3 regions of the Paenibacillus sp. FSL F4-0125 genome follow, and region 1 is predicted to be linked to each of the others. Evidence: predicted binding sites of a transcription regulator. Region 1 holds the regulator's gene; each other region holds the start of a gene.

The links. The regulator LexA, encoded in region 1, represses DNA repair genes until DNA is damaged. The targets are predictions, from matches to a motif close to CGAACATATGTTCG.
Region 2: recA (recombinase RecA) is a predicted target of LexA. The motif match lies at 2,504-2,517, and genes of this name have one in related genera.
Region 3: NST74_RS22025 (ImmA/IrrE family metallo-endopeptidase) is a predicted target of LexA. The motif match lies at 2,243-2,256, and genes of this name have one in related genera.

What each region holds. Positions count from the first base shown of each region.
Region 1 is NZ_JBBOZJ010000001.1:3,716,313-3,720,964, forward strand. Features, by position in the region: gene NST74_RS16415 (hypothetical protein) at 1-104, opposite strand, end outside; gene NST74_RS16420 (DUF896 domain-containing protein) at 154-363, opposite strand; gene NST74_RS16425 (LysM peptidoglycan-binding domain-containing protein) at 473-886, opposite strand; gene lexA (transcriptional repressor LexA) at 1,183-1,809, shown strand; gene NST74_RS16435 (L,D-transpeptidase) at 2,057-2,395, shown strand; gene NST74_RS16440 (hypothetical protein) at 2,542-2,922, shown strand; gene NST74_RS16445 (hypothetical protein) at 3,143-3,721, shown strand; gene NST74_RS16450 (methyltransferase domain-containing protein) at 3,722-4,498, opposite strand.
Region 2 is NZ_JBBOZJ010000001.1:4,027,645-4,032,296, reverse strand. Features, by position in the region: gene NST74_RS17835 (YajQ family cyclic di-GMP-binding protein) at 1-149, shown strand, start outside; gene pgsA (CDP-diacylglycerol--glycerol-3-phosphate 3-phosphatidyltransferase) at 303-890, shown strand; gene NST74_RS17825 (competence/damage-inducible protein A) at 1,000-2,286, shown strand; gene recA (recombinase RecA) at 2,587-3,654, shown strand; gene NST74_RS17815 (regulatory protein RecX) at 3,818-4,549, shown strand.
Region 3 is NZ_JBBOZJ010000001.1:4,941,736-4,946,387, reverse strand. Features, by position in the region: gene NST74_RS22050 (hypothetical protein) at 1-207, opposite strand, end outside; gene NST74_RS22045 (RNA polymerase sigma factor) at 204-698, opposite strand; gene NST74_RS22040 (hypothetical protein) at 877-1,068, opposite strand; gene NST74_RS22035 (hypothetical protein) at 1,133-1,306, shown strand; gene NST74_RS22030 (hypothetical protein) at 1,433-1,624, opposite strand; gene NST74_RS22025 (ImmA/IrrE family metallo-endopeptidase) at 1,671-2,204, opposite strand; gene NST74_RS22020 (YjfB family protein) at 2,355-2,531, opposite strand; gene NST74_RS22015 (hypothetical protein) at 2,682-2,828, shown strand; gene NST74_RS22010 (NucA/NucB deoxyribonuclease domain-containing protein) at 2,908-3,339, opposite strand; gene NST74_RS22005 (cytidine deaminase) at 3,447-3,863, shown strand; gene NST74_RS22000 (glycosyl hydrolase) at 4,032-4,652, shown strand, end outside.

The sequences.
Region 1 (4,652 bases):
GATTTGGATTTTGATGCGTAAATCGTTTCCTTCCCCTGTTTCTTTCTTTGCTTGTTAATTTGCTGTGTGTTACGTTGAACCATTCTTTCCCAAGAACGGGCCATATGCGTTCCCCCTAGTCATCCAGTAGTATCTATGAAAAGGAACAGGGTGTTAATGCTTAAGCCCCTTGTTACCTTGTTCATGCTCATCATTATCGACCAATTCAATCGTATTCAATTGTGCTCGGAAGTTATTGCGAATATTCCCCAAATAGATTTCACGAAGCTTGGCGCGTTCCGCCGTTTCCTCTTGATTAAGGCCTACGCTCTTCTGTTTGCGTGCCAATTCGTTAATACGCGCGACCAACTCATCAATGTTCAAAACTTTCCCTCCCCATATAAATTAATTCTAACTCTGCCATGAGAAAAAGAGCTTGTCAAGGTTTACTCCCTGCAAGCTCTATATGTCCTTCTATTATGTTCTTAGAATATTAATAAATAGGTAAACTGAGGATATCTCCAGCATTAATCTGACTGCCTTTAATGCCATTGGATTTTTTAATTCCTTCTATATATACAGCCGTCTTCATATCCGATGGTTTATTCTCAAGAGCAATACTCCAAAGTGTATCTCCGCGTTCAACCACTACGCGCTTCTCATCCTTCATTAAAGTAGTAGATCCTGCAAATACATTACCTACTACTGTGAGTCCTGATAGTACGAGCACAATGATCAATGTAAGTTTAATAACAAAATCTCTCCGGAACAAACGCATCAATCCTTCAAGCAAAAGGTCTGTAATCTCTTTAATCTGAGCTGAATAACGGGTAACAGGATTATGTCCTAAAGATTCAACCACTGGGGCTTTATCGTAGATGCTACGGTATGTACTGTATTTTAACATGAATATCATCCTCCAAACACTTGTTCTTACTTTCGAAATTATAATAACACGAACATGTGTTTTGTTCAATACTATTTTAGAACAATTGTTCTCTTTTTTTTCGAAAAGAGCAAATCACCCTATCATCTATAAAAAGAATCCAGCTGATCATTGTTTTAAAGTTCGCTTTATCAATACGAGACTACCATTTATTAACTCTTTCGAATTAATATTTATAATAGTTAGAACTTATGTTTGTGCGAACGGTAGTTCTATGTTATAATTTTCCCAAACATTACTATATGGGGTTGATTCCAATGTCAAAGATTTCAAGTCGCCAGCTGGCGATCCTGGAATTTATACGTAGCGAAGTCCGCAGCAAGGGTTATCCTCCTTCCGTTCGGGAGATTGGAGAAGCTGTTGGTCTTGCTTCCAGCTCCACAGTTCACGGTCATTTGGATCGGCTAGAGAAGAAGGGACTTATCCGTCGAGATCCAACGAAGCCACGTGCAATAGAATTGCTTGGCCAAGAGGATTCCGAGAATGTCCATCATTTCGCACAAACCGTCGCACGCATTCCTGTCGTAGGTAAGGTTACCGCCGGGGTTCCTATCACTGCTACTGAGAATATTGAAGACTACTTCCCGCTTCCAACTCACTATGTTGGAGATAACAAAGTATTTATGTTATCGGTTCAAGGTGACAGTATGGTCGAAGCTGGGATAATGAATGGTGACTATGTTATTGTCCGTCAACAACAGACAGCTGATAACGGAGATATCGTTGTAGCTATGACCGAAGAAGATGAAGCTACCGTTAAGACCTTTTATAAAGAACGTGATCATATACGTCTTCAGCCGGAGAATCCGGCGTACGAGCCTCTTCGCCTTAATCGCGTGACCATTCTCGGCAGAGTTATCGGATTATTTCGAGATATCCACTAAGTATGCACTCCTACCAAGCCAAAACGGATACCGTCCATTAAAGGATGGTATCCGTTTCTACGAGAAGCATAATGATACTGTTTACTGTAATATCAAAAGCTGTTCCACAAATGTGGAACAGTTTTTTTGTTTTCTAACTCAAATTATCCACACTAGAACACGCGTTCGCATACGCTATAATGGCCATTTTCTATTAATAACCGTTTAGGCTTTCTGCTCATATCCTATTAGAAAGGAGTGTTGCGCAATGCCAAATTACCGAATTATTGTAGATCTGACCCAGCGTATGCTGTATCTTCTTGATAACAACATTGTGATCAGAGGTTTCCCCGTCGGAATCGGTAAAATGTTAACCCAATCACCCTTGGGTGACTTCACTATTATTAACAAAGAACCCGATCCAGGTGGTCCATTTGGGGTCTTTTGGATGGGTCTATCTAAGCCTCACTATGGAATACATGGAAATAATGATCCCTCCTCGATAGGTCACGAAGTTTCCCACGGTTGTATTCGGATGTACAATGAGGATGTGCTAGCACTAGCTGCGATTGTTCCGATTGGAACTCAAGTAACGATCAGGAATTAATATATCCATAAATAAATACACCTCACTCATGGTTCAATGAATGGGGTGTGTTTGTATTTAAGTATTTTTGATGGCGTAATAGGAATTATGTGGTTATATGTCGAATAATGTTAACAGGATTTCAAATAGAAAGGAAGTGTCTGGTTTTGAACAACTCCAAAATTAGAACCCTCGTCGATTTTAAAGTCGATGCACTTGTTAAACTCTCAGGATTATTGTTAAATAACGATCAAGCTAGTGGAAAAAAAGTAAATCTACTCACCTCATTTGGCAGTATTCAAGGGACGATCTCCCCTTCCGTCTCCAATAAAGAGGATGTTTTTGACTTAAAATCTCTAATGGATGATGTCATTGTAGATGAATACATATCTTATTTAGGTGCGGAACATCCCGATAAAAATTTCAGCTATAACTTTGTAGTCCTCAATGATGTTTCTGTAAGACCCTATGCTAACTATGAATCATCGATCGAATACAAGCAGCTAATTGTGTATACCGATCAAATTACGGCTTTCAATTTCTTATAATTTTGACATATTCACATTAATAACTCTCATCTAAGCACTCAGTAACTGCCCTAGCATGCATTAAAGGCGGATCTCAGGGTGCTTTTTTTTGCTAATGCTGTAATTGTTCCTATATTTCAACGAATTTCACTTTTAGCAGATACTAGTCGAGAAGATTTAGGCATATCTTTCATTAAGTAATAAATCTTGCTCTGCTGAGATAACTCGGAGGTGTGATTCCATGCTGATTTTCTTGATGTACATATTTGGTATTATAGGAGTTGTCTTAATTCTTAGTGCCGGTTTTCTAGAATTGAAAAAGCTATCTACTTCTTCAGACCTTTCAAAGCTGTTAAACGCAATCTCATCCTTTAACATCATATTCACCAAAACGTTCATTCCACCCAATCAATCTCACTTGATCGCCCTTAACGAATCCTATAAGAAAATAGCCATAGGCAGTAGCGATCCGAAAACACGTAAAAAAGCTATAGCAAAACTGTATTCCTTCGATAATGTAATGGGATCAGAGATTGTTGTTAACGCGCTAACCCATTCAAAAGTATCCAAAAGACAACAAAGCAGCAAAGCAACCGCTTCAAGTGCGAATATTAATGTGCTTAATAGCGCTGACGAAGAGGTTAGTGTTATTGAGGAACTTACGCTTAAAATATATATGAACAGCAGTGAAATGCCTGTGTATAGTATCTCCTTCTTGCCAGGCTTATTGCCCATTAAACAATCCGACAATCAGTATAAAGAAGCTTACTCCCAAGTACAGCAGTTGCATGCATTTTTCAGGACGATCGTATCCGAATAATTATCTGATTTTTTCCGCAATAAGATGTATGAAAATCGCTATGTCTTTAAATGGTGATTCACTGCCTAATTTAAGCTCCAGCTCCACCATGTGTTTATTCCAATCTTCATTCATTTTCACTTCATTGTCTGCTATGTAACCATAGATATTATGTATTCCGTAAGTCCATCTAACCTCGTATCCGCAATTCTCAAGCCATTCCGCCAATTGATCATTTGTATAGATCGTAATTTCTGTTTGAATAATGCCACTATATTCTCGCATATTTTCAATGCTATCCAGAGCTCCCTGAGGATCTTTATTCATGATGGCTTTCTTCATCACCTTGGCCACAGGATTATGAGCGATCAGAGAGAGCATTCCATTTGCAGATTGTTTTTTACTAATGTCCATTAACATTTCTTTGGGATGTTCAAGATATTCAAGCACGTTGTGGCAAAATATCCAGTCATAACGCTCCCCCAACACGTCTGAATCCTGTAACGTAGTTACGTTATAAGAAATACTGAGACCTTCTTTCATCGCAGACTCTTGAGCCTTCGCTATCATCTCCGTCGTCGGATCTATTCCGGTTACTGTGTACCCCTTTCTGGCAAATTCATGACTAGTTATCCCAAACCCACAGCCGATATCTAAAATCGATGGCTTCTTTTCTAAAAGGATGTGATTTTCAATTTGATGCCAGGCGGTCAGGTAGAACAATCTCCCCCAAGGCATTTGGATATAATTCGAATAGGAACGCATCGATTTTGCAAAAGCTTCAGTTGTTGGTAACATTACTCCACTACCTCTTTCCTCTCAATTAATAACTTTATTTCCAACAGATGAAATCTACAAGCTCACAAGCTACAAAAAAACGGTCCTCTTTGAGGCCGTTTTACTGTTTTTAAAAACCATCAACGTATTTCTATTTCTACATCAACAGAGCTTC
Region 2 (4,652 bases), 310 kb from region 1:
TTCGTGATTCGAAATTGAAGGTGAAGAGCCAGATTCAAGGAGATCAGATCCGCGTAACCGGTAAGAGTCGCGATGATTTACAGCAAATTATCCAGATTTTGCGTAAAGCTGATTTGCCGCTGGACCTGCAGTTCAACAACTTAAAATAGAGTTTTGTACCCCGCAGTGCTTATCAGCACCATGATGCGGGGTGCTTTGTATTTTTTTTGACACCTATTTATAGCTATAATATACTTGCTTAAGTAGAAATAGATGAGCCTGACTCAGGTCATTTGTATGAACGATTTAGGGGAGGAACTTCAGTGAATTTGCCCAACCGCATCACGCTAGCACGTATTTGCCTGATCCCGATTATGATGTTTTTCTTACTGGTGGATTTTAGCTTTTACCCAGAACCAATACATTGGGGCTCTTTCCAGCTATCTGTTAATCATTTGGTAGCCGCTGTAATCTTTTTGCTTGCAGCCAGCACAGATGGAATAGACGGCTACATAGCTAGGAAATATAATATGGTGACCAACCTCGGTAAGCTCCTTGATCCGTTAGCGGACAAGCTGTTAGTTTCCGCTGTTCTGATTTCACTTGTCGAACTGGGCAGATGTGATTCATGGATCGCAATTGTTATCATAAGTCGTGAGTTCGCAGTAACCGGACTTCGCCAGATCGCATTGTTAGAGGGGAAAGTGGTTGCCGCCAGCAAATGGGGCAAGATAAAGACGGTTGTACAAATTGTAGCGATCTCACTGCTGTTGTTAAACAATTTCCCGTTTCAATTCGTCAGCATTCCTGTAGACGATATTGCCATTTGGGCTGCAGCTTTGATTACTATTTACTCTGGAATTGATTATTTTGTGAAGAATAAAGAGCTGCTACAGCTGCATAATGCTTAAGCATTTTAGGTAGCTACATATAGGAGAGGTAATAGGTAAAGTACCTATTACCTTTTTTAAACCCTAAAGGCAGTGTGTCTACATTATAACAAGGAGGCGAAAGCCAGGGATGAAAGCGGAGATTATTGCAGTAGGCACGGAGCTTTTGCTCGGTCAAATCGTGAATAGTAATGCCCAGTTTCTATCTATAGAGTTAGCTGCTATTGGGATTGATGTATATTTTCAAACCGTAGTTGGCGATAACAGCAGTCGCTTGCAGCAAGCTATTGAAATCGCTCAAAACAGAGCTGATGTTATCATTTTTACAGGTGGTATTGGTCCGACAGAAGATGATCTTACGAAAGATGCATTGGCTGCTTCATTGGGTCGAACACTCCATATAGATCGTTTGGCAATGGATCATGTACAACGTTTCTTTGATGATCGTAAGATTGTAATGACAGAGAATAATCGTAAACAGGCACTTATAATTGAGGGAACCACACCTTTGCCAAATGAGATTGGTCTTGCTGTGGGTATTGCTTTTGAGCATGAAAAGAAATATTATATTGTGCTTCCTGGTCCGCCTCGCGAGATGAAACCAATGTTCGTAGATAAAGCTGTACCGTGGCTCCAACAGCACGCTCTAACGACAGAAATGCCACTTTATTCTAAAATGCTAAAATTTGCAGGTATCGGAGAATCACTGCTTGAGGATAAGCTCATAGATCTGATTCACAGCCAGACAGACCCAACCATAGCTCCTTACGCTAAAGAGGGAGAGGTAACCGTTCGTATTTCGACAAAGGCGCCTTCCGAGCATGAAGCTTTCAAGAAGCTGGAGATTCTGGAGAAGCAGATCAAAGAGATTTTACCAGAGCATTTATATGCGAATATTGATGTACCGCTAGAACAGCTAATTGTAGATTGGATGGCGGATGCAGGTCTGACTTTAAGTGCGGCGGAGAGCTGTACCGGAGGCTTGCTGATGGAGAGTATAACCAACATACCAGGTAGCGCTTCGATGTTTGCGGGAGGAATCGTCTGTTACTCCAACGATCTAAAGAAAAAACTTCTGAATGTGCCAAGTGCTTATTTGGAGGGGCCTGATGCCCCTGGGGCGGTAAGTCGTGAAGTTGCCGAGGTGTTGGCCGATCAAGTAAGAATGATTGCGGACAGTGATTTCGGTTTATCTGTAACTGGTGTAGCAGGACCAGGATATTCTGAACGTAAACCAGTTGGACTTGTATTTATTGGTTTAGCTGAACGCGGGCGTAAGACAGAGGTATATGAGCTTAATCTTAAAGGGACACGTGAGAATATACGACTGCGTACTGTTAAAGCTCTACTGTATCGACTTTGGCGTAGACTTGAGGAACGCAAGGTGGAGACACCACTTGAGGGTTCAGACTTGTAATGGGAGATTAGCCCAGTTATAATTGGAACATACGGAAGAACCGTGGCACTGAGATTTCTTTGCTGCGGTTTTTTGTATATCTGCAGAGATTTTGATCAATGTTTTTGGTTATGATCATAAGTCGTTGATGTCCGGTGAAGTAGAGAAATCAGTTAACTTCTATATCCGGAGGGAGGCTTACAATAAAAGGGATAATTAACGCTTGAGACAAAAAAAACGAATGTATGTTCGAAAAAAAGCTTGGCAAGACCTCAAAAACACGTTATTATATTATTATAAACAGTGAAGGAAGTGGTCTGATTGTCAGATCGTCGTGCAGCGCTTGATATGGCGCTTCGTCAAATAGAAAAACAATTTGGTAAAGGTTCGATCATGAAACTGGGAGAATCCACTCATATGCAAGTGGAAGTTGTACCTAGCGGATCTTTGGCACTTGATATTGCGTTAGGTATAGGCGGACTTCCAAAGGGACGTATTATTGAAGTATACGGACCTGAATCCTCCGGTAAAACAACTGTTGCTCTTCATGCTATTGCAGAAGTGCAAAAACAAGGAGGACAAGCTGCATTTATCGATGCTGAGCATGCGCTCGATCCGAAGTATGCACGTAACTTGGGCGTAAACATTGATGAATTGTTACTATCTCAGCCAGATACGGGTGAACAGGCACTTGAGATTGCTGAAGCACTTGTACGAAGTGGCGCAGTAGACATTATTGTCGTTGACTCCGTAGCTGCTTTGGTTCCTAAAGCGGAAATTGAAGGCGATATGGGTGATTCACACGTCGGCCTACAGGCTCGTTTGATGTCTCAAGCGCTTCGGAAGCTTTCTGGTGCCATTAGTAAATCAAATACAATTGCTATCTTTATTAACCAGCTTCGTGAGAAAATTGGTGTTATGTTCGGTAACCCTGAGACAACTCCGGGTGGACGAGCGCTGAAATTCTACTCTTCCGTACGGTTGGATGTTCGTCGTGTCGAAAGTATCAAAATGGGTAACGACGTTGTAGGTAACCGCACCAAGATCAAGATTGTGAAGAATAAGGTAGCACCTCCATTTAAACAAGCTGATGTTGATATCATGTATGGTGAAGGGATTTCCAGAGAAGGAAGTCTTGTAGACATCGGTACTGAAATGGACATCGTGAATAAGAGTGGTGCGTGGTATTCCTATGAGGGCGAGCGTCTCGGCCAAGGACGTGAGAATGCCAAACAGTTCTTGAAGGAACATCAAGATATTGCGCTCATCATTGAGAACAAGATTCGTGAAGCAAGTAATCTCTCCACTATTGTTGCTGCACCAAATGAAGCGGAAATCATTGCAGAGCAAGAGGAAGAAGAAAAGCTACTTCTCGAAATCGAACAATAGAATTTATTAAGGAATAGGACGCCCTGTGATTCATTGTTGCAGGGTGTCTTTTCTTAACGCATCAGAAATATTTATTTGGGGTCCCCGCAAAGTACCTGAGTACGCATCGAATTTAAGCTACACTTTGTGGGGATATTTTATTGCTATGAGGTGACAAGCAACTATGGTAATACAGCTGGATATGGATTTTGAATCGGATGAGCAGGACTTACAAGTTCTGGCGGATTTTCCTGATGGAGAACTTTTAGAAATCACTAAGGTAGAACGTCAGAAGAAATCGGATCACCGCTATATCATACATTTCGGAGCTTATAACATGACTGTACACGAAGACGTCATGATTAAATATCGGATGATTACTGGGAATTCTTTTATGAAAGCCGATCTGGAGGAAATTGTTGTTGCTGATGAGCGACAACGAGCTTATGTAGAAGGACTTCGTTATCTAGAACGAAAGCCACGAACCGCTATGGAAATGACTCGCCGTTTACGGCAGAAGGAAATAGGGGAGACTATTATTGCGGAAGTGGTGCAACGGCTACAGCAGGAAAGACTTCTTGATGACCCTTTGTATGCAAAGCAATGGGCAGAGCAACGCATTACAAACCAGCGCAAAGGAAAGATGTGGATTCGCCAAGAGCTACGTGAGAAAGGAATCGACAAATCTTTAATCTCGGAAGCCTTGGAGAATATCAGCCCAGAACAAGAACTTGAGAGTGCACTTCAGACCGGGCGTAAGAAATGGAATCTCATCCGAGGTGAAGCTGCAGATAAGAGAAGAAAGACTGGTGCCTTCTTAATGCGGCGTGGATTCTCAGGAGATATGGTGCGTCAAGTGATCAATACTTTACTTGAAGAAGACAATTATGAGGGTGAAGATGAGGAATTTTACTAGACTCACTGATTCTCTTGACATTAATGCGCATATCGACTCTCTTGACAATGTCTTTTTATAAATAATAAAATATAACATGAATCGGCATAAAGTAAGAATCCTT
Region 3 (4,652 bases), 1.2 Mb from region 1:
ACCGTTCAACTGCTGCCATATATTCGGTGCAGCCAAGCCGATTCCGGCAGCAAGCACGATACTTGCCGCGATATAAACCGTTTTGCGTGGACGTTTCCGCTCCTGCTGGTGCACCAGTTTGTCGATCAATTTTTTTTTCATCTCTTCACCTGGTTTCATAGAATCCACCGCTTTCGTATATAATGTTCGAAACTGATCTTCCTTCATTGTGATTCCGCTCCTTCCAGTTCTAGTTTTAGCAGTTGCCGTCCCCGCTGAAGTCTCATCTTCACGGCAGACTGACTAATCTGCAGAATCTTGCTGATTTCCTGGATGGGATAATCCTCGTAATAGTAAAGATGGATTACAGTTTTATACTTCATGGGCATCGCCATAACTAATTGCAATAGAGCCAATTCTTCGGGGTTGTCTATCGCAATCGGCTCAGCGCTTTCCAGCTTAACCTCACGCTTTCGCCAGCCTCTACCCAGTAATGTTTTACAATGATTGGTGATTACGCGGATCAGCCATGCTTTCTGATGTTCAGCATCTTTGAACTTTGGCGCCTTTTCTATCAGTTTGATGAAGGTCTCCTGAGTAGCTTCTTCGGCATCTTGGCGGCTGCCTAGATGGACCAAGGCGATTCGGAACAGCATATCTGCGTAGATTTCGTAACTCTTTATCACATGATTTCCCGGCCGGGTCATGGATCGCTGCATGATTCTATGCCCCCTTTACCTATAACACCATTTAGGACGGCATCTGGTCACATTATGTTCCTGAGAAAATTTTGTTAGCCATATAGATCAAGGGTTAGGATCTAAAAAACGCGATTGTCTTAGTAGCCATAATCCTGACTGCTGAGACAATCGCGTCTTTATAATAGAAGTTCCCCCTTTACGGGAGACGCTCCTCAATATGTTTATATGTATATTTTGGATCAGAACCTTTTACAGGAGCCATGCTGTATTGATAAATCAGATCCTTCTCTTTTCTATAAAAGTATCTTGCGTTAGGTTCATCTGCAAAGATAACCGTTGTGCTTACATAAGAATTATTTTTGTTCGTTTCTTCATTAATTTCCTCCATTTAGATAAAATGTATATATTATAAGATAATACATTAGTTTACACATTAGAAGGGAGGAAAAAAGATGACGCAGCAAGAGGAAAAAATACAGGAGTTGGAGCGACGTATTAAGGTACTAGAAAATCATTCAAGTCCAAAACTGCCAGGGCTAAGAGTCTTATGGTTTATTATTTGGGGGTTCGTGGGCATATTCCTCATTCTAACTCTTATTGGTGTGATTCAGTTTGTATCCGCATAATAGAGAGCTTTACTATTACAAATAAGGCAGCAAATTTCCCGCCGATAGTTAAACCCGCGTAGGTAAAGAATTGCCTGGGTATACTATACTTGCTGCCTTTTTATTATGAACTTACACAAATCATCTTCAGTCGTCTTTGGGTTCTTGCAATAAAATGGAGAAGGTCCCCGTTTCATGATCCACTTCAATCGACTCGATCCCAACAAAATCCGGAATTTCGGGGTGTACTGCATCTACGTTATAATCTGGATGAGTCATCAATAATTCAATTACTTTAATGGCTTCCATATCGATCCCCCTTGCGAGAAATTCCACCATAATTAATGGTCCTTCATTGCAACTAGCCTTATTATCTCCGCAGTCATTATTGAATATGTGTTAATCGTTCTTCGTTTCTTCCCATCACGGCCAATAATTGCCCCTGAAAAACACGTCTTTGAATTTGATCAATCCGCTGTAAAGCCAGCTCGCTTGGCACTTGAAATTCTGCTGCAAGATAGCTAATGGCTTCCTCTCGTTGTTCTGGCAACTTCAAACGGGAGATCATGGAGTAGGGCATAGCTGCATAAAGAATAAAACGCTCGGATTCATCCTCCTGTGCCCGCGTAAAATGTTCTGGCATCAATATATGATTGGTACCATGGCGGAGCAGGTGACAGAGCTCGTGGAGAAACTCTAGCCGCTGCAGGCTAGCTGGAAGCCGGTTGTCGATAAACATGGTGTACATCCCCGCTGATGCTTCGATACTCTTGCTTCTTACATCCAAATAATGAACCCAAATATTAAGCCGTTCTGCAATATAGGCAATCGATATTTGCGAAGGCTGAGTAAGGTTTAGACGTTTGTATAAATCTTCCGTCCACTTCTCCAGTGCAGTCATTTGATAATAGGATTTCATGTTATCCACATCATTCACCTCATTCAGAATCAATTATAGGATCGTATGTTCGCATAAATGAACAAAAGAAAAGCCCGAAGGCTATGTAAAGTAAAAAAATATAAGGACACATAAGAACGAGTGTTCTTGTGTGTCCTTAGCATAATGCAATTAAACACTAATATCAAGTGTTTTTCCTAAATTCGGAGCAACGCTTTTGCCCAGCATTTCCACCATCGTTTGACTCTGGGTTTCAGCCTGATTTTTGGCTATATTCATGACCTGTATCCCCACATTCTGAGCTAAGGATGCTTGACTCATTGCCATTGATAATGCAGCTATATCCATATTGCACCTCCTTCGTGTATATCCTGTATATCGACTCTGTCCATTTAATTCATTAGGTGTTCGGCATTTTGTTTGCCAATTCGCCCAAACGGCTTATCTCCTTTTTACATATCTTGTGCTGTAGTCATTAATCATTAGGAGGAATTAAAAATGGGAATGGAACATTGTGGTTGTAACGTAGGTCCTGTAGTAAGCCCAGCAAACGTAGGTCCGGTGTGTAGTCCTTTTACTTCAACGGGAGCTATTCTGGTACTCTTCATCTTGCTGGTTATCATCACTAAAGCTTGCTTATTCTAAGCTAGCTGATGCACATTGTAGCCCCATCCGGTATATACCGGATGGGGCTATTCTTTTGGAGCATTGTTTCCGAAGCTTGTTATTTGAACATAAATTCTACGCGGGTTCCATCCGCATAATCTTCTAGCTGATTACCAACCCAGCTTCCTGCCCCGCGATTATCTTTTGGCGTTATGTATTCAATGTCGGCCCCTTCGCCGCCTTCATCACACATGGCCATGGGCCATTCGTCGCGGTCGTAGCCTTTTTTGGTAGGGATCCCTTTTAAGGATTCTTTGCGGTTCTCTTCAGCCTGCTCACGGTTAATGGTACATGTGGCAGACTCCCCTTTGGCAATCGCATCCTGAATATGCTTGGCGGTCTCAGGATAACGATCTGATGGGAAGATGAGCTGAACAACTTCTGAATCGGATGTGGACGAGGGGGCTGCCGGGTCTCCGTTCTGTTCATACCAGTAACCGCCGAAAGCGAGTAACACAACAATGATGAGACTGGTGAGTAATTTCTGTATTTTCAAATCTGCTCCTCCTTTTTTGGAACTTAAAATAGTATATCTTATATCATAATGCAGTGCGATTTAATATACTTAGGAAAAATAAGAGGAGGACGGAATTGGATATGGAGTATTTAATTACGATTGAGGATCAGACGCTTATAGCCTCTGCTGAAGATATTATTACTAGACGTTATGAATGGGAAAGACACCATGTTGGAGCGGCGCTCCGTACGAAGACGGGGGAGATCTTTACAGCGGTACATGTAGAAGCTAGCATGGGGCGGATTACAGTCTGTGCAGAAGCGATGGTGATTGGAAAAGCGATATCCGAAGGCTACAAGGAATTTGATACGATTGTTGCCGTAAGACATTCTGATCCGGATAGCGGGGAAAGAGAGATTAAAGTAGTCTCTCCCTGCGGGATGTGCCGTGAGTTAATTGCTGATTACGGGAAGGATTGCAAAGTTATTGTATCCGAGGAAGGCCGGTTAGCCAAATATGATATTACCGAATTACTACCGCTGAGATATACGAGGTAGTTTGGAATAAAGGAGCCAATAGGCTCCTTTTTTTATTGAGCCGTGAATTTATTCAGCAGTTCCTTACACTGTCCTAAATTAATTTACAGCTTCATGTCCATTCGCTGAGTTCATGTCACTATTGTCCCCATACTATAACTTAAAAAAGTTAAAAGGATGTGAGAGTGGATGGAACAGCGCAACCTTCGAAATATGGTTGATTCGGCATCGAGGTTTGTGAACGATGTTCAGTGGCAAATAGCATATCGTAAATTGCAAATGACTCCGGCAGATTCGGAAACGGTAACCTCTGCTCAGAAATTGTTGAATACCCTTTATTTTTTGCAAGGAAAAGGATGGATTAGTGGACAACATGATTATTTGGAGAGCGCGGATGAGTTCAATGAGAAGCTGAAAAATACTAGCGGGCAATACGCCGCCCTTCATGGCTATGAGCTGGGAGCAATCAATAATCAAACGGCGGCGCTAATAGACAATCAGCGGGATTGGGTTGTTAGCAGTGCTATTCGTTGGTATAAAGCCGGTGGAATCGTAACGATTAGTTATCACGCCCAGTTGCCAGGGACAGCGCCGGCTTGGACTAATGTATCTACGAGCATAAGCAACGCTGATTTTGACAAATATATAACTCCGGGTACGACTCAGTATAACGCACTGATCGCTGAGCTGGATAAGATAGCCCTGTCTTTAAAAAAACTTAATGATGCAGGCGTTCCCGTGCTCTGGCGGCCGTATCATGAAATGAATGGTGGATGGTTCTGGTGGGGGCAGAAGAGCAATTACGTAGAA